3 regions of the Pseudoalteromonas sp. SG44-5 genome follow, and region 1 is predicted to be linked to each of the others. Evidence: predicted binding sites of a transcription regulator. Region 1 holds the regulator's gene; each other region holds the start of a gene.

Region 1 (6,774 bases):
CGGTGAATTTTTTCGAATCATAAATTAATTTGTTATTCGCTGTGTTTATCTATTTATAAGCTAAGGAATAACAATGGCACAAGCGCAATCAGGGATTTGTGCTGAAGCAAACTTACACGGTTTGCATTTATTTTTTAATGTGTTTGATGGCCAAGATGAGTCATTACGTACAAAGCTCAAGCAAGTAAGCGCTATTGAGGAAGAGTTTAGCGATCAGTTTTCTGAATCTATGCTTTCTTGTATGGTGGCTATTGGTGCACAGTATTGGCCGCATATTTTGCCAGAGTATATCCCCAGTGAACTACAAAGCTTTCCTAATATAAATCATAATGAACACGCAATGAGCGTGCAGCCGTGTGATTTGTTTGTGCAAATACGTTCAGACCGCGAAGACGTCAATCATTTATTTGCACTGCAAATTTTAAAGTTATTTGCACCAGACGTAGAGCTGGTGGAACAAATTCGTAATTTTAGATTTTTAGATGGTCGCGATTTCAATGGTTTTATTTATGGTGGCAAAATGCCGCATGGCCGACAAAAGTGGGCAACGGCGTTAATAAATAAACCAGGTAGCTTTGAGGATCAAGGCAGTTATATTCATGTGCAACGTTATAAGCACGATCTAAGCGTATGGCAGCATCTATCGCTAGATGAGCAAGAGCAAATAATAGGTCGCACTCGCTTAGACAACACTCTTATAGCCCCAGCGCTTGAAACCAGCCATGCACAACGCAGTGAATTAAAAGATGAGCAAGGCCAGCCAATATTACTTAATCAAGGCATGCCTTATGGCGATGTTTACGAGCAAGGAATGCTGTCAATTACTTGCTCGGCCAGTGGAACCGCATTTGAACAGGTATTAAAAAGTCGTTTAGGTGAGGGGGAGTGCTATGATCATTGGCTTGATTTTACTCAAGCCGATATGGGGTCTGCGTTTTTTGCACCGTCAGTTGGGTTTTTAAAGCAGTTATAACGCATGTTTTAAATACTAAACCGTATCAAATAAAATACGTACCCGCTCTAGGGTTAAGTCTATTTCAGATATTTTAGCTGGGGCAATAAAAATAGTGTCGTCGCCAGCTATAGTACCTAACACGCCATCGGCTTTACCTAATGAGTCAAGTAAACGCGCAATAAGCTGAGCCGCGCCTGGACTGGTACGGATAATAATCATCATTTCGTTATGCATTATATCAATAACAAGCTGGCGCAGCGGGCTTTTTGCTGTGGGTACGCCCATTTCTGCTGGCAAGCAATACACCATTTCTTGTTTGGCATTGCGCGTTCGTACCGCGCCAAACTTACTAAGCATGCGCGACACTTTACTTTGGCTTATATTGTCAAAACCTTGCTCTTTTAACGAATCTACTATATCGCCTTGAGAACCAAAGTTTTCTTCTTTTAAAAGCGCTTTAAATGCTTTTACTAACGCTTCCTGTTTGTCTTGTGGTTGCATAGTTTTTATTTGCTTTTTATTATCCATGCCGCAAATTCTACACAAAAACGAATAATTATGCAGCAGTTGTTTATTTAACTTGCCAGTTTACTGTATTCAGGCCAAATGTTTTTACAACTATGGTCTAAAATATTACGAAAATAGGCAGGATAAATTTGTTTTTAGTCGCTAATTTCTTTATCTTAGAGCCATAAATATTTCCTACCTCAAATCACGGAGAATTCCAATGAAAGTTGCTGTATTAGGTGCTGCAGGCGGTATCGGTCAAGCGTTGTCTTTATTATTAAAAACAGGCTTACCAGCTGGTTCTGAATTATCACTATATGATGTTGCACCAGTAGTTCCAGGTGTTGCGGTTGATCTATCTCATATCCCTACAGCGGTTAAAGTAGCTGGCTTTGGCGCTGATGCGTTAAATGAAGCGCTTAAAGATGCTGATATCGTACTTATTCCTGCTGGCATGCCACGTAAGCCAGGTATGGATCGTGCAGATTTATTTAATGTAAATGCTGGCATCATCAAAACGTTAGCAGAAGGCATAGTTGCAAGTTGTCCTAAAGCATTAGTAGGTATTATTACTAACCCAGTAAACGGCACTGTACCAATTGTTGCTGAAGTATTTAAAAAAGCAGGTACTTACGACGCTAAACGCGTATTTGGTATTACTACGCTTGACGTTATTCGTTCAGAAGCATTTGTTGCTGAACTTAAAGGCGTAGACGTAGCAACTGTTAAAGTTCCTGTAATCGGTGGCCACTCAGGTACTACTATTTTACCTCTACTTTCTCAAGTTGAAGGCGTGAGCTTTACAGATGAAGAAGTTGCAGCACTTACTCCACGTATCCAAAATGCGGGTACTGAAGTTGTAAATGCTAAAGCGGGTGGCGGTTCAGCTACTTTATCAATGGGTGCAGCAGCAGCTCGTTTTTGTATGTCTTTAGTTAAAGGCCTACAAGGTGAAGACGTTGTAGATTACGCGTACGTTGCTGTTGAAAATGGCGATGCGGAGTACTTTGCACACCCAGTACGTTTAGGTAAAAACGGCGTAGAAGAAATTCTTTCTTACGGCGAACTAAGCGCATTTGAAACAAAAGCAAAAAATGACATGCTTGAAACACTGAAAAAAGACATCAAAGAAGGTGTTGATTTCATGGCGTAATAGCCAAAATCAAGTGACAAAAAAGCCTGCGTTTGCAGGCTTTTTTATTGCTCGGAATTTAGCTAACCTGCACCCAGGTTAGCTACACATAAAGGCAGTAAAGTTAGTGATCGCGATCAACTGCAATACGGGCAAGGCTCACAAGTGCTTGTTTATATTCAGACTCAGCTAAAAAGTCTAAGCAAGCAATGGCTTTGTCGGCTTCAAGTTCGGCCTTTTGCATCGTAAATTCAAGCGCATTGGTTTGTTTAAGTGCCGCTAAAATTTCTTCAAGATGATCCATGCCATTACTGTGCTCTATAGCGTCACGGATCAGCTGTGTTTGCTGCTCATTACCATGTTGCATTGCATAAATAAGCGGCAGAGTTGGTTTCCCTTCGGCTAAATCATCACCAATATTTTTACCTAATTGATCTGCATCTGCGTTGTAATCAAGTACGTCATCAACGAGCTGAAACGCAGTACCTAAATGCATGCCGTATAGGTTAAGCGCATCAAGCGTGGCTTGGTTTTGCTCAGTAATAATGGCCGCAAGGCCTGTCGCGGCTTCAAATAGCTTAGCGGTTTTAGAATAAATAACCTGCATATAACTCGCTTCAGTGGTGTCGGGGTCATTACAGTTCATTAACTGTAATACTTCACCTTCAGCAATAATGTTAGTTGCATCTGCAAGCACTTGCATTACCTGCATTTTACCAAGGCCAACCATAAGCTGAAATGAACGAGTGTAAATAAAGTCGCCCACTAATACGCTGGCAGCATTACCAAACTCAGCATTTGCTGTAGGCGTGCCTCGGCGTAAGTTAGATTCATCAACAACATCATCATGTAATAGTGTTGCGGTATGAATAAACTCAACAATAGTTGCAAGTGTAATATGATCTTTACCCTGATAACCCAATGCTCTGGCCGCTAGTATTGCCAACATTGGGCGCACGCGCTTGCCGCCACTGTTTACAATATACAAGCCAAGTTGGTTAACTAACGCCACATCTGAGCGCATTTGCGCATGTATAAGTTGATTGACGTCATTCATATCGTTTTCGATTAACGCCTGGATAGCTTTTATATCCATTGATCTCCGAGCCAATTTTTATGTGTGAACGGCGCAGATTGTACAACAAAAAAAGCACTAGCTCGATATTTTGTGACGATTCCCTGAAAAAACACGGTTAACATCGCTAATTAGCACTTAAATACGAGAGATAGCTGATTAATTAGCGTACAAAGTGTGCTGTAATTTATGTTTATTTATTATCCGTTGTAGTGTGTGTTTAGCTAAGGCAAATTATTTTCACTAATCGTGAAAAAGCGCTTGGCAAAAGGGCTATTTAATATAAAATAGGGGAAATATTGAATTGCTCTCAATGCAGCTACTTTTTATTCATTTTAATTACAAAATAGGCTTGCTAGTTATTACGCCGTAGCGTAAACTTCGCGCCCTATCGAAGAATATTTTAGTTGCGTCGATTTGAGGGCGCACAGACGGAGTTAATTATGTACGCGGTTTTCCAAAGTGGTGGTAAACAGCATCGTGTGACTGAAGGTCAAACGATTCGTCTTGAAAAATTAGACGTTGAAACTGGTGCAGCAGTAGAATTTGATTCAGTACTTTTAGTTGCTGATGGTGAGAAAATCGAGATTGGTGTACCGTTCGTAAACGGTGGTAAGATAACAGCTGAGGTTGTTTCACATGGTCGCGGTGAGAAGATTAAGGTTGTTAAATTTAGACGCCGTAAGCATTCTCGTAAGCAAATGGGCCATCGTCAATGGTTCACAGAAGTTAAAATCACTGGCATTAGCGCTTAATTAGAGGTACTTAGAAATGGCACATAAAAAAGCAGCTGGTAGTACTCGTAACGGTCGCGATTCAGAAAGCAAACGCCTAGGTGTTAAGCGTTTTGGTGGCGAATCAGTTCTAGCGGGTAGCATCATTGTTCGTCAGCGTGGAACTCGTTTCCACCCTGGTACAAACGTAGGTATCGGTAAAGACCACACTATCTTCGCAAAAGCAGATGGTAAAGTTCAGTTTGAACAAAAAGGTCCTTTAAACCGTAAATACGTAACTATCGTAACTGAGTAATCAGTAAGATAGTTAAAAAACCCCGCCTTTGCGGGGTTTTTTGTTTTCATTATTTTACAATATATACCCAAGCCTGCAATTATACCTATGGGTTTAAGTAGCGGGCTCTTTAACGAAGTTATAGAGCGATCTAATTCGTAAAATGGTTCAAATATTTATGCCAATTGGTATTAAGTTGGCTTGGGTATATAATAGTGTTATTAACAAGCCAATCCCTAAAGTGAGTAATCATGAAGTTTGTAGATGAAGTAGAAATTCGCGTAGAAGCTGGAGACGGTGGCGCCGGTATCGTGTCTTTCCGTCGTGAAAAATATATCCCAGAAGGTGGGCCTGACGGTGGTGACGGTGGTGACGGTGGTAGTGTTTATCTACAAGCGGATGAAAACTTAAATACCTTAATTGATTACCAATTTGAACGCTTCCATAGAGCAGATCGCGGTACTAATGGCCGCAGCCGTAACTGTACTGGTAAAAAGTCTGACGATTTAATTATTATGGTGCCTGTAGGTACACGTATTATGGACGTTGATACGCAAGAGGGATTAGGGGATTTAACCCAACATGGCCAAAAGATTTTGGTGGCAAAAGGCGGTTTCCATGGCTTAGGAAATGCGCGTTTTAAATCAAGTACAAACCGTGCTCCGCGTCAAAAAACCTTAGGGACAGAAGGCGAAGTACGCAACCTTAAACTAGAGTTATTGTTACTAGCAGATGTAGGCTTATTAGGTTTGCCAAATGCAGGTAAGTCTACCTTTATCCGTAGTGTATCGGCAGCAAAACCAAAAGTAGCAGATTACCCATTTACGACGCTTATTCCAAATTTAGGTGTGGTACGTCCTGAAGCTAATAAATCATTTGTTATCGCTGATATACCAGGCTTAATTGAAGGCGCATCGGATGGTGCTGGTTTAGGTATTCAATTTTTGAAACACCTAGAGCGCTGTAGAATATTACTGCATATTATTGATGTAATGCCAGTTGATGGCTCAAATCCAGTTGATAATGCATTTGCGATTGTTAATGAGTTACATCAGTACAGCCCTAAATTAGCAGAAAAACCGCGCTGGTTGGTATTTAATAAAATAGATTTATTACCAGCTGACGAAGCAAAAGCTTTATGTGAAAAAATTGCACAAGAGCTAGGCGAAACTGAAAATATTTACAGTATTTCTGCTATTAATAAATCAAATACTCAACCACTAATTCATGACGTAATGACATTGCTTGAAAGCATGCCAAAAGAGAAATTCGTTGAAACTACAGACGAAGAGGTTGAGTTTAAGTGGGACACCTATCATCAAAAAGCTGCTAAAAAGAGCGACGATGATGATGATTGGGATGAGTGGAATGAAGATGATTACGACGTAGAAGTTGTGTACGAGCGTTAATTATAATTAATTACATATAAAAGGAGCTTATGCTCCTTTTTCTTTGTTTAATAATAAATACTGGATAATTAGTGTGATAATTTCAATGATTGCTGCAATGGCAAATAACCGTGTAATTGGCCTTAATAATACAATGCCTTGGCATTTACCTGGAGACTTACAGCATTTTAAAAAAGTAACCACAGGTAAACCTGTGATTATGGGGCGCAAAACATTTGAGTCTATTGGACGGCCTTTACCTGGGCGTCGTAATATTATTATTACCCGTAATAGCCAGTATCAAGCAACTGGAATAGAAGTTGTTACAACGCCAGAGGCCGCGTTAAATTTAGTTGCTGATGTGGAAGAGGTGATGATCATTGGTGGTGGAAATATTTATCAACAATTTTTAGAAAGTGCACAAAGACTTTATTTAACCTTTATAGACTTAGATGTTGAAGGTGACACTCAGTTTCCTGATTACGAAAAAGTGGCAACCTGGCAGGTTAAAGATGAAATACAAATGGCTGCGGATGAAAAAAATCAATATAGTCATAAGTTTGTAACTTTATATAAAAACTCTTAACATTATTGCGAAATACTGAGCATATTGGTACAATATTAACTAATCCAATAGGAATAAAGTATTATAAAAAGGGTTTTCCATGATTAAGTTATCAAAGCTAGTTGTTATTACTGCGCTTGCAGC
Region 2 (6,774 bases), on a different contig from region 1:
TAGTTAAAGGCAGCCATATTATTGTGCCGCGTATTCACACTGAGCCGCAGGCCTATATTTTACAAAATAAAGATCAGCGTATTATTTTTGTTACCCCATTTGAAGATGACTATTCACTGATTGGCACTACAGATGAAGAATACAGCGACAATATAGCAGATGTAAAAATTAGCGATAAAGAAGTCGATTACTTAATTGGCATTACTAATAATTACTTTAAAAAACAACTTACTCATAACGACATAGTGCATACCTTTAGTGGTGTACGCCCCTTACTAGATGATAACTCATGCGACGCACAAGCCGTTACTCGCGACTACAAACTGATATTATCGAGCAATAATAACCAGGCACCACTGCTAAGTGTATTTGGTGGGAAAATTACCACTTATCGCAAGCTCGCTGAAAACGCAGTAAACGAACTCGCCAGCTTTTATCCGCATATGGGCCAAACATGGACAAAAAACACTCCATTACCCGGTGGCGACTTTTCATCAAAGGTAGTATTAAAGCAACAACTACAGGTAAAGTATGCATGGTTGCCTGAGTTTATTTTAAATCGCTTTATACGCAGTTACGGTACTGGCACTTATACCCTACTTACAGATGCCCAAAGCGTAGCTGATTTAGGCCAGCATTTTGGCCATGGTTTATACGCCACTGAAGTAAATTATTTAGTTAATAGCGAGTGGGCTAGCAGCGCCGAGGATATATTGTGGCGTCGTAGTAAGTTAAGTTTGCGTTTTAATACTGAGCAAATAACAGCGCTGAGCCAGTATATTCAAAATTATAATGGCTCAATACCGCTGTAAACATTTACCAAACTAGCTAGCCGGGGCTAAATGCTCATTAAGTGACGATTTTTCAGATACTGAAAGCGATTGCTTTGCTTTTGCTGCAAAATCGTAACGTACCAATACCGTTTTACCAACTGCACAGCAGTTACCTTGCTGGTGAGCTTCTTGGCGTAATACAAATGAGCTGGTACCTACATGCTCTACTGAGGTTTTAATGGTTACTTCATGGCCATAAAATAACTCACCAACAAACGACACTTCGACTTTGGCAATAATTAGCTTCCAGTCATGTGGGTTTAAATCTGGGGTAAAAAACCTAAAAATAGGCGCACGCGAAGCTTCAAACCATACAGGGAGTACGGTATTGTTAATATGTCCTAGCGCATCTGTTTCACTAAAGCGCGGCATCACTTTTTCAATAAACATAATAATCCAATAATAATTATATAAAGGTAAACTATGACGGACTTTATTCGCGTATACGATAACGCGCTCAGCAATGACTTTTGTGATAACTTTATCACTACCTTTTCTCAAAGCCCGCATATAAAACAAGGGATGACATCTGGCGGTATCGATTTAAATAAAAAAGATAGCCACGACTTGCACTTAAACAATCATCCGGAATACGTTGAGCAATTAAAACACATTCAACAAACCACTGCACAGTATGTTTTTAAATACATTGAAGAACATATTTTTATTATGATTGGTGCCTTTGGCCTAAAAGTGTATCACCCTAAAAGTGGCGAACCTGTTGACTTAACACACGCAAACTTTGATGAAGTGGGTAAACCACAACTGCCCTTATTAGTGCAGCAAATTTTTAGGCTAGGAAATATTCAGGCGCAAAAATACCAAGTTAATAAAGGCGGTTACCCGTATTGGCACAGCGAAGTTTATCCGCAGTTAAATCATAACGAGGCGCTACATAGAGTATTGCTGTTTATGTTTTATTTGAACGATGTTGAACAAGGTGGGGAAACGGAGTTTTATTATCAAAAGCGTAAAATTGCGCCTAAAAAAGGCACTATGGTAATAGCGCCCGGCTACTTTACTCACACTCACCGTGGCAATAAGCCAGTATCTAACGATAAGTATATTTTAACCTCGTGGGTACTGTTTAACCGCGCAGAGCAAATATACGGTGCGCCAAAGAGCTAGCGCACCTTTTTTATGTATATTAACCTAGTAGCTCATCAAACAAATTAAATAACTGATCAAGCTCTGCGGTGGTGTTGTAGTGCATGCAACCAATGCGCACTACGCCACCTTTATCAAGTACGCCTAATTGCTCACACAAACCTTGCGCGTAAAAGTTGCCGTCCCATACACAAATATGTTGCTTACCTAAACATTCAGATACAGCGCGCGGCTCTAAACCTTCAAAAGTTAACGCAAAAGTAGGCGTACGCTCATTTAAACGATCTAAGTCATCTATACCAAACAATTTAATACGCGGGTAATTAACTAAGCGCGTTAAAAAGTATTCACTCAGCGCCATTTCGTGTTGCTTGGTTTTAGCAAAGGCAACACTTAACTTTTCGCGGCGTGAATGGCTGTCGTCAAGCTCGCTAATTGCTGCAATGTAATCAACCGCCGCTATAAAACCAGCCATGGCTTCAAAGCTTTGCGTGCCGGTTTCCCAGCGACCAGGCGCTACGTCTTTAGCTGGCTCAACTTTGTACGGGGTAAATCCTTCAAGGTGCTCTTTTTTGCCATAAACCATACCTAAATGCGGGCCAAAAAACTTGTACGCAGAGCAGGCTAAAAAGTCGCAATCAAGCGCTTGTACATCTACAAGTTCGTGCGGTGCATAATGTACGGCATCAACATAAACAAGTGCGCCTACGTTGTGGGCAAGCTCTACAATACGTTTAATATTGTTAATTGAACCTGTGGTATTTGAAGCATAAGTTACCGCTACCAGCTTAGTATTACTGTTTAGTAAACTCTCGAACTGCGCCATATTGAGTGTGCAGTCGGTTTCGTTAATAAGCGCAGTATTAACTTTAACACCTTTATCTTCTGCGGCTTGCTGCCACGACGAAACGTTAGAAAAGTGATCCGCGTTAGTGACAATAATTTCATCACCCGTTTGCCAGTCGCGTGAAATTGCGCGGCTAAAGCTAAACGTTAAGCTGGTCATATTCGGACCAAATACAATTTGTTGTGAGCTGGGCGCATTGAGTAAATCGGCAGCAGCTTGGCGAGCATTTGCCATTAGCTCAACGGTTTTATCGCTTGAGAAAAATGCTCCACCTAAATTTGAGTTGTAATAACCCAAATAAGCAGTCATAGCGTTAAGTACCGATTGCGGTACTTGCGAGCCACCGGGGCCGTCTAAAAACACGGGTGATTTACCATTAACGCTTTGCATTAATGCCGGAAATTGCTCACGTAATTGCGTTATATTCATGCTCATTCCTTAAGACGTTAATACAAAGCAATCCAGGTAACCTGGCTTACTGGCATCAAGTTTATTCATTGGAGTAGCGTTATGCCACACTTGACGGTCGTTAATTACTGCAAACATACCGTCTTTTATGGCCATTTTAAAACAGGGATCGGCTTGCTTGTTTTCGTATACAAGCAATTCACCGCCCTCTAAGTTTTCATGCGATACACCACATACACACACATGATCAAAACCATCTTGGTGCACGCCTTCTGGCGCTGCAGGCGTATCGCTATCAATGGCTAACATACGAAATTGGTGAATTTCGATATCACGTTCTTCATCAATCCCGGTAATTTGACGAAACTCATTCACAATACTTTTCATGCCCGCTGACTCAAGTAGACTTTGCTCTAAATTTTCGTAACTACGCTCAACATTACCCTGAAAGGTATTAATTGCATCATCTTGTACAAATGCTTTTGTTGCTTGTAGCTTTAGCTCACCATTTTGTAGTTTAACTACAGAGTAACGGCGTTTACGAAAGGCACCATCTGCATAAGGATTAGTCGGCAGGTTATCAAAAGAAGGCTTAACCAAATCAATATTTGTTTGGTTAATAAAACGCAACTGCAGTAAATTCTGGGGGTTTAAAGCGGTCATAAAAATCCTGCTATAGTAATTATAATATTGCAGGGATTTTAATGCATGCAAAGAGGATTTATTGCTTTATTATTTAACTTCAAAACAATTAACCACCAAAATTAATACAATAAATGCAAAAAAACAACATTAACTATCTAAAATTTATTTTTGCCAATAAAAAACCCGCAAAAGCGGGTTTTTAAATAAGCTGTAAAAATTATACTGCTTGTTGAATGATCACGTTGTCTGCTTTTTTAGTGTAAGCAGGCATGCGATGGAAGTTCAAGTAGCGATATGTATCTGACGCTGTTGCATTGATCTTCGCTGCATATTCTTGATACTCAGCAGCAGTTGGCAATCGACCGATAATTGCCGCAACTGCAGCAAGTTCAGATGATGCTAAAAATACATTTGCACCATTACCTAAACGGTTAGGGAAGTTACGTGTAGAGGTAGACACTACCGTTGCTTTATCAGCAACACGTGCTTGGTTACCCATACATAATGAACAACCTGGAGTTTCTATACGTGCGCCAACACGACCAAAGATGCCATAGTAGCCTTCTTCAATTAGTTGGTCTTTGTCCATCTTAGTAGGTGGAGCAACCCAAAGCTGAGTAGGTAGTTGACCTTTAAAGCCATCTAGTAACTTACCAGCCGCGCGGAAGTGACCAATGTTAGTCATACAAGAACCGATGAATACTTCATCAATTTTCTCGCCAGCAACATCAGAAAGTAAACGCGCGTCATCTGGATCATTTGGAGCACAAAGAACTGGCTCTTTAATCTCAGCTAAGTCGATTTCAACTACGTGAGCGTATTCAGCATCTTTATCTGCTTCCATAAGCTCAGGATTAGCTAACCAGTCTTGCATTGCATTAATACGACGTTCAATCGTACGTACATCGCCATAACCTTCAGAGATCATCCACTTAAGCATAACAATGTTTGATTCTAGGTATTCAGAAATAGACTCTTTTGAAAGCTTAACCGTACAACCTGCAGCTGAACGCTCAGCAGATGCATCTGATAATTCAAACGCTTGCTCAACAGTTAGGTGCTCAACGCCTTCAATTTCTAGTACGCGACCAGAGAACTCGTTGATTTTACCTTTTTTCTCAACTGTTAATAAGCCTTGCTTGATACCGTAGTAAGGGATTGCATGTACAAGGTCACGTAATGTGATACCTGGTTGCATTTCGCCTTTAAAACGAACCAAAATTGACTCAGGCATATCAAGAGGCATAACACCTGTTGCTGCTGCGAATGCTACTGCACCCGAACCCGCTGGGAATGAAATACCTAATGGGAAACGTGTATGCGAATCACCACCAGTACCTACGGTATCTGGTAATAACATACGGTTTAACCATGAGTGAATAATACCGTCACCTGGGCGAAGTGAAACGCCGCCACGGTTCATGATGAAATCAGGAAGCGTGTGATGCGTGTTTACATCAATAGGTTTTGGGTATGCCGATGTATGACAGAAAGACTGCATTGTTAAGTCTGCAGAGAAACCTAAACAAGCTAAATCTTTAAGCTCATCACGTGTCATAGGACCTGTTGTATCTTGCGAGCCAACAGTTGTCATTTTAGGCTCACAGTATTGACCTGGGCGAATACCTGCAACGTTACATGCTTTACCAACCATTTTTTGCGCTAGTGTAAAGCCTTTATCTGATACTTCAGTTGCTGTTGGTACTTTAAATATATCAGTAGCACCTAAACCAAGTGATGTACGTGCTTTGTCTGTTAAACCACGACCAATGATTAGTGGAATACGACCACCAGCACGAACTTCATCTAAAATCACTTCAGATTTAAGTTCAAACTTAGAGATTACTTTATCAGTACCATGCTGCTTAACAACACCTTCGTATGGGTAGATGTCAATTTGCTCGCCCATGTTAAGTTCATCAACATTTAGCTCAATTGGTAAAGCGCCAGAATCTTCCATAGTGTTAAAGAAGATTGGTGCAATTTTATTACCTAGACATACACCGCCAACACGCTTATTTGGTACAAACGGGATATCATCGCCCATAAACCAAAGCACTGAGTTAGTTGCAGATTTACGTGAAGAACCCGTACCAACAACATCACCAACGTAAGCTAGTGGTAAGCCTTTAGTTTTTAATTCTTCTAGTTGGGTGATTGGGCCTACTTCGCCTGGTTTGTCAGGAGTGATACCGTCACGTTCAATTTTTAGCATAGCTAAAGCATGTAGTGGAATATCTGGACGAGACCATGCATCTGGTGCAGGTGACAAGTCATCCGTATTTGTTTCGCCAGTTACTTTAAATACAGTAACTGAAATCTTTTCAGCAACAGCTGGTTTATTAGTAAACCATTCTGCATTTGCCCAAGACTCAATAATTTGCTTAGCGAATGTGTTACCCGCTTTTGCTTTTTCTTCTACATCGTAAAATGCATCAAACATTAATAATGTGTTTGAAAGGCCTTTTACTACGATAGGTGCAAGTGTGTCGTCATCAAGTAGGTCTATCATAGGTGCGATATTGTAACCGCCTAGCATAGTACCTAATAATTCTGCCGCTTTTTCTTTAGAAAGTAGTGGAGAATTAGTTTCACCTTTAGCAACTGCCGCTAAAAACCCTGCTTTGATATAAGCTGCATCATCAACACCTGCCGGTACACGATTAGCAAATAAGTCGAGAATAAACTCTTCTTCACCAGCCGGTGGAGTTTTGATTAATTCAATAAGATCAGCCGTTTGCTGAGCATCTAATGGCGCTGGTACGATACCTAACGCGGCACGTTCTTCTACGTGTTTACGATATTCTTGTAGCACAATATTGCCCTCTTGGTGACGTGAAAGTATTCGGTAGCGCTTCATAAGCGCAATGTTACCCAATACTTATAGTATTCTAACGCTTAATTATAAAGCTTTTGTAGGTAGATGAAAATCTA
Region 3 (6,774 bases), on a different contig from region 1:
TATCACCGCCACCTATAACCACTACATTTTTGCCTTTCGCATTAATGAACGCTCCGTCTTGATGTTCGCTATCGAGCAAGCTTTTGGTATTGGCTGTTAAAAAGTCCATAGCAAAATGCACACCGTTAAGCTCGCGCCCTGCAACGGGTAAGTCGCGCGGTACTGTGGCACCAATACATAACACGACTGAGTCAAAGTCAGTTTCTAACTGCGCCACACTAATGTCTTTGCCTACTTCAGTATTAGTAACAAAAACAATGCCTTCTTGGGCTAAAATATCAACCCGACGTTGCACTAATTCTTTTTGTAGCTTCATGTTTGGAATACCATACATTAGCAAGCCACCAATGCGGTCGGCGCGCTCATATACAGTAACCATATGGCCAGCTTTATTTAACTGTGCTGCAGCGGCAAGGCCCGCTGGGCCCGAACCAATTACGGCTACATTTTTACCAGTGCGAGATGCAGGTGGCTCAGCAACCACCCAACCTTGCTTAAAGGCATGATCAATAATTTCTTTTTCATGTAACTTAATAGCCACCGGATCGGCGTTAATACCCAGTACACATGCCCCCTCACAAGGGGCTGGGCATACACGCCCAGTAAACTCAGGAAAGTTATTGGTTTTATGCAATAGCTCTACTGCATCTTGCCAGCGGCCGCGATAAATTAAGTCATTCCACTCCGGTATTACATTATTTACCGGACACCCAGCTACTGCCGGTGCAAATTCTGATTTTGCCGACTGACAAAACGGCACGCCACAATCCATACAACGCGAAGCTTGCTGCTCTACATCTGCTTGTGGTATTTCTTCATATACTTCCAGCCAGTCAATTAAACGTTCACCTGCGTTACGCTCAGTTGGCAAGGCACGACCTACGTTGATAAACCCTGTTGGATTTCCCATAATATATTCTCCTTGGCAGCTTAAGCTTTAGCGCTAGCTATGTTGTTTAAATGAATGTCGAATGCTTCTACGGCAATGTCATACTCTGAGGTGAATTTTCCGCTACTGCGTACATCATTCATATAACCTTGCATGCGTTTGTAATCAACCGGCATTACTTTAACAAAGCGCTTAACATTGCTGTTCCAATCTTTTAATAAATCACTGGCAACATCTGAACCTGTAGCATCAAAATGTTGGCTAATTAAGGCTTTTAATTCGTGGCTTTCAGCGTCGGTATCTACACTTTCAAGTGCGACCATTTCCATATTGCATTTAGCCGCAAAGTCATTATTTACATCAAGTACGTAAGCAACACCGCCCGACATACCGGCAGCAAAGTTTCGACCAGTTGCGCCCAAAATAACCACTTTACCGCCGGTCATGTATTCACAACCGTGATCCCCCACACCTTCAACAACGGCTGTTGCGCCCGAGTTACGTACACAAAAACGCTCCCCCGCTATACCGCGTATAAAGGCGCTACCCGAAGTTGCTCCAAAAAAGGCCACATTACCAATGAGGATATTTTCACTAGCAGCAAACTTAGCTTGTTTACTAGGGTACACCACTAAATTTGCGCCAGAGAGTCCTTTACCAAAGTAGTCGTTGGCATCGCCTTCAAGTTCAAAACGTAAACCCTTGGTTGAAAAACAACCAAAGCTTTGTCCCGCTGAGCCGTTAAACTTAACCTTAATAGTATCTTGCGGTAAGCCATCTGCATGGTACTTTTTAGAGATTTCGTTAGAGATCATCGCCCCTATGGTTCTGTCGGTGTTAATCACATCGTATTCAAGCGCCACACTTTGCCCAGAATCTAGTGCCGCTTGAGCATCTTTGATCATTTTGCGATCGATAATGTCGTCGATTAAATGCTTTTGCTTTATTGATTGATACAGAGTTTCGTTTTCAGCGCATTCTGCTTTGTGTAATAGTGGAGTTAAGTCAACGCCTTGGTATTTCCAATGGTCAACATCTTTGCGCTGCGTAAGGCACTGAGTTTGGCCCACCATTTCTTCAATACTTCTAAAGCCAAGCTCAGCCATAATTTCGCGTAAACCTTCTGCCATCATGGTAAAAAAGTTAACTAAAATATCGGCACGACCAGTAAACTTGTCGCGCAGGCCTTTATCTTGTGTGGCAATACCAACTGGGCAGGTATTTAAATGACACTTACGCATCATAATACATCCCTCAACCACCAATGCTGTGGTAGCCATGCCGTACTCTTCTGCACCAAGCAGCGTTGCAATGGCTAAGTCGCGTGGCGTTTTAAGTTGCCCATCGGTTTGTACCGTAATACGGCTACGCAGTTTATTACGCACCAAAGTTTGATGCGTTTCAGCCAAACCCAGTTCCCACGGTAAGCCCGTATGTTTAATTGAGCTCAGTGGTGACGCACCGGTGCCGCCATCGTGGCCCGCAATCAGTACCACATCGGCATAGGCTTTTGCCACACCCGATGCAACCGTACCTACACCCGCTTCTGATACTAATTTAACGTTAATGCGCGCGTCACGGTTGGCGTTTTTAAGATCGAAAATAAGTTGCGATAAATCTTCAATAGAATAAATATCATGGTGTGGCGGCGGCGAAATTAAGCCCACCCCTGGCGTAGAGCCACGAGTTTTACCAATCCATGCATCTACTTTATCGCCGGGTAATTGCCCACCTTCGCCCGGTTTAGCGCCCTGCGCCATTTTTATTTGTAGCTCATCGGCATTCGCTAAATAATGGCTAGTAACACCAAAACGACCCGAAGCCACTTGTTTAATTCGCGAATTCATCGAATCGCCATTTTCAAGCGCAGTATAACGAATTGGGTCTTCGCCGCCCTCACCGCTGTTACTTTTACCGCCAATGCGGTTCATAGCTATAGCTAAAGTAGTATGTGCTTCCCACGAAATTGAGCCAAACGACATAGCACCCGAGGCAAAGCGTTTAAAAATGTTGGCAACCGGTTCCACTTCGCTCAAGGCAATAGCAGGACGATCGCTATTCAATTGTAATAAACCCCGTAAGGTAAAGGCTTCTTTACTTTGATCGTCCACCGTTTTTGCATACTGCTTAAACTGCTCAACATTATTACTGGCTGTTGAATGCTGCAGTAAACGAATTACCGTGGGATTAAATAAGTGCCGTTCACCATCATGACGCCACGAGTATTCTCCGCCCGTAGGCAGTAGTTTATCTATAGCAATGCGGTTGGCCTCAGGGAAACCCTCACGGTGGCGTAATAGCGCCTCTTGGGCAATTTGATCTAGGCTTAAGCCTTCAATACGGCTAACCGTACCGGTAAAGTACTGATCAATAACCTCAGAGTTAATGCCCAAGGCTTCAAAAACTTGCGCACCTAAATACGACTGTAGCGTTGAAATACCCATTTTAGAGAAGGTTTTCAACAAGCCGCTGCCTACCGCTTTGGTGTATTTTTGGGTAATTTGTTCATTTGTTAAGTTAGTATCAAGTACGCCTTCATCACGTAAACCATACATGCTCTCTAGGGCTAAATACGGGTTAACTGCCGCAGCGCCATAACCAATAACAGTAGCAAAATGATGCGTTTCGCGTATATCACCCGACTCCAAAATTATATCGGCAGATGAGCGTAGTTTTTCACGAATTAAATAGTGATGCACCGCTGCTGTTGCCAATACCGAAGGTATAGCAACATGGTCGCTGTCTACTCCACGGTCACTTAAAATGAGTATTTCATAATCATCTTCAACGGCATTTTTGGCATATAAACAAATACGATCCAGTGCTCTTTTTAGTGCACCTGGCCCACCGCTGGCTTTAAAAGTAATGTCGATCGTTTTAGCTTGAAGATGATTGTTATCTATATACTGTAGTTTGCGTAATTGCTCATTGGTCAATACAGGCTGTTCTATTTCAACCTTATGGCAATGCCCAGGTGTTTCATCGAGCAAGTTAAGTGAGCGGCCAATATAACCGCGCAACGACATAACCAACTCTTCACGAATAGGGTCGATGGGTGGGTTGGTTACTTGCGCAAATAACTGCTTAAAATAATGTGATAATTGTTGTGGGCGATGCGACAGCACTGCAAGCGGCGTGTCGGTACCCATAGCGCCTAGTGGCTCTTTAGCCGTACCAACCATACCCGCCAGTACTAGGTTAAGATCTTCGCTGGTGTAACCAAATGCTTTTTGTATTTTTCGCAGCTCTGCCAATGGCGGCTGGGCAAAAGACGCGCTAGGAACGGGTAAATTGTCTAATTCAATTTTGTTTTCAGCTAACCAACGAGCATACGGCTGAGCCGAGCTAACGTGTTGTTTTACTTCGTCATCACTAATAATGCGACCTTGCTCTAAGTCAGCAATAAATATTTTACCCGGTTGCAAACGCCCTTTTTCAACAACCGTTGATTGATCAACGCACAATGCACCGGTTTCAGAGCCCATCACTAGCGTGCCATCTTCGGTTAACAAGTAACGCGAAGGGCGCAAACCATTACGGTCAAGTGTTGCACCAATAACGTTGCCATCGGTAAACGATAACGATGCTGGGCCATCCCAAGGCTCCATAATACACGCATAGTATTCATAAAATGCGCGCTTGGTGGCATCCATATTGGTTTGTGTTTGCCATGCTTCTGGCACCATCATCATCATTACTTGCGCCAAAGACCGCCCGCTGAGCACTAATAGCTCAATAGCCATATCAAGATTAGCCGAATCTGAGTTATCGTTATTACACACCGGATTTAACATATTCAATTCAGCATCGCTAAAATTAACCGAGCTAAACAATGCCTCACGAGCATTCATCCAGTTAATATTACCGCGTACCGTATTAATTTCACCATTGTGGGCTATATAACGAAACGGCTGCGCGCGGCGCCAAGCAGGAAAAGTGTTGGTTGAAAAACGAGAATGAAACATCGCCATTCCCGAAATAGTACGCTCGTCTTGCAGATCAAGGTAATACTGGCGCACTTGCTCGGTAGTAAACTGGCCTTTATAAACAATTTTGGTAGATGACATTGAGGTTACATAAAATTCGTCACGTTCTGTGAAATCTAAACCATTAATTTTATGCGAGGTGTATTTACGCAGCACAAACAGCTTACGTTCAAATTCTTGTGCGCTTAGCGCTTGCGGCTTAGCAATAAACACTTGCTCAATATTTGGCTCGCTTTCAAATGAAGCCGCGCCTAACATAGAGTTATCGCCCGGAACATCCCGATACCCTATTAAGGTTAAACCCAGTTCGGCAATATTTTGATTTAGTATTTTTTTACACGCGTCGCTAAGTGCTTTATCGCGCGGGAAAAAAATCATCCCCACACCATAGTTTAAGGCGCTTGGCAGCGTCCACCCTAGCTTTGCGGTTTCTTGACGGAAAAACTCATGAGGAATTTGAATAAGAATACCAGCACCATCACCACTTTTAACGTCAAACCCTGTTCCACCACGATGTTCCATGCAGCTGAGCATGGTGAGTGCATTTTCGATAATATCGTGTGACTTTTTACCCTTAAGGTTAGCGACAAAGCCAATGCCGCAACTGTCATGTTCAAATTCAGCGCGATAAAGACCTTGGGATTTTTTGCTCATATCATTCATTACTTATTCCTATTTCATCAGCCTATTGCTATCAGCTAAATTGTGCTTACTAATTAAGTCATATATTTTTATATACTCGAGGTATGCGCTTATCTCATTCAAAAAATCGTTAAAATGCCTAAAACAGCCACTGTAAAATCTTTTTGAATTAGTATAGTGCAGTATTTATTAGTGAAAACTTTAATCAAAGGGGGATAAAAACTAGCCGTAAAATAACGCTGAGTCAACTAAGAAATGAATATACATTCAGATTATATGAATATATATAGTCAAAAATAGTTATTAACAGCCCATTTACACTGCATTTAATAACTATGCCTTATGTTTTAAAAAAGCGCATAGTTGATTTGGATGGGTTTGGTCTTTTTAGTTATAAAAGTGCACCACTAAGGCCTGAGGGGCGAAACTAAGGGAGGATTGGTGCATCTTTAAAAAGTAAATAAGCAATAACATTTTTATAATAATTAAAGCGCAGCTGCAATTAATTACTACAAAACAATATTCACGCTAATGGCAGCGCAAAAAAATAAGCTTACCCTAAAACAGTAAGTCGCAGTTATGCAAAGGCCAAACAGTGAGTTTGGCTAGGTCTCACCTAAAAACTTAAGCTTAGAATATGTGGTTTCAATCTGCAAAACTCACTTTACCCATAGTAACGCCTGCAATTCCTTGGGCTTTATTATCAAGGTGTAGCTGCTCACCGGCTAAGCATTCGTTAGCTAAAATAGCAAAAAGTACCGCTTCTTTCGCGTCGGGATCAACCCCTAATGCGTGAGTATTTTTAAAACCTTTTATGGCCGGACAAAGCGTTACTAAATGTTGCATTAGGAGTAAATTGTGAATGCCGCCGCCACTGGCATACACCACACTATTGGGCGCCATTTTTACACACGTATTTAGCGCATTGGCAATAACCTCTGCGGTAAAGCGGTTTAAGGTGGCCATTACGTCTTGATGACTTAACTTTTGGGTATTTGAAGCCTGTTGCGCAGCCTCTAAATAAGCCAGATTAAACACTTCAGGGCCAGTAGTTTTTGGCATTTTTAGGGTTAAAAAATGATTGTCGCAAAGCGCTGTTAGTAACGCAGTATTAATAACGCCCGCTTTCGCTATCGCAGCGTTTTCATCGTAATGCATGTTATTAAAATAACGCTGCACATAGGCATCCATAATGGTATTACATGGGCCAATGTCAGAGCTAAATACTGCGTTGCTATCGCCATTTTGGGGTAAAAA

What was found. Region 1 encodes ArgR, which controls arginine synthesis, uptake and breakdown. Its sites were predicted from a motif close to ANTGAATANNTATTCANT; they were not measured.
Region 2: the regulator ArgR is predicted to act here: its motif matches at 3,919-3,936, upstream of H5079_RS11170 (2OG-Fe dioxygenase family protein).
Region 3: the regulator ArgR is predicted to act here: its motif matches at 5,772-5,789, upstream of gltB (glutamate synthase large subunit).

What each region holds. Positions count from the first base shown of each region.
Region 1 is NZ_JACJES010000005.1:144,605-151,378, forward strand. Features, by position in the region: gene H5079_RS08315 (ABC transporter ATP-binding protein) at 1-23, shown strand, start outside; gene H5079_RS08320 (Dyp-type peroxidase) at 74-973, shown strand; gene argR (transcriptional regulator ArgR) at 989-1,456, opposite strand; gene mdh (malate dehydrogenase) at 1,683-2,615, shown strand; gene ispB (octaprenyl diphosphate synthase) at 2,719-3,690, opposite strand; gene rplU (50S ribosomal protein L21) at 4,113-4,424, shown strand; gene rpmA (50S ribosomal protein L27) at 4,441-4,698, shown strand; gene cgtA (Obg family GTPase CgtA) at 4,929-6,086, shown strand; gene folA (type 3 dihydrofolate reductase) at 6,160-6,651, shown strand; gene H5079_RS08360 (DUF3718 domain-containing protein) at 6,731-6,774, shown strand, end outside.
Region 2 is NZ_JACJES010000009.1:38,009-44,782, forward strand. Features, by position in the region: gene glpD (glycerol-3-phosphate dehydrogenase) at 1-812, shown strand, start outside; gene H5079_RS11155 (thioesterase family protein) at 825-1,223, opposite strand; gene H5079_RS11160 (2OG-Fe(II) oxygenase) at 1,257-1,961, shown strand; gene H5079_RS11165 (cysteine desulfurase-like protein) at 1,981-3,216, opposite strand; gene H5079_RS11170 (2OG-Fe dioxygenase family protein) at 3,226-3,858, opposite strand; gene acnB (bifunctional aconitate hydratase 2/2-methylisocitrate dehydratase) at 4,058-6,655, opposite strand.
Region 3 is NZ_JACJES010000003.1:477,850-484,623, forward strand. Features, by position in the region: gene H5079_RS06675 (glutamate synthase subunit beta) at 1-910, opposite strand, end outside; gene gltB (glutamate synthase large subunit) at 931-5,538, opposite strand; gene H5079_RS06685 (anhydro-N-acetylmuramic acid kinase) at 6,163-6,774, opposite strand, start outside.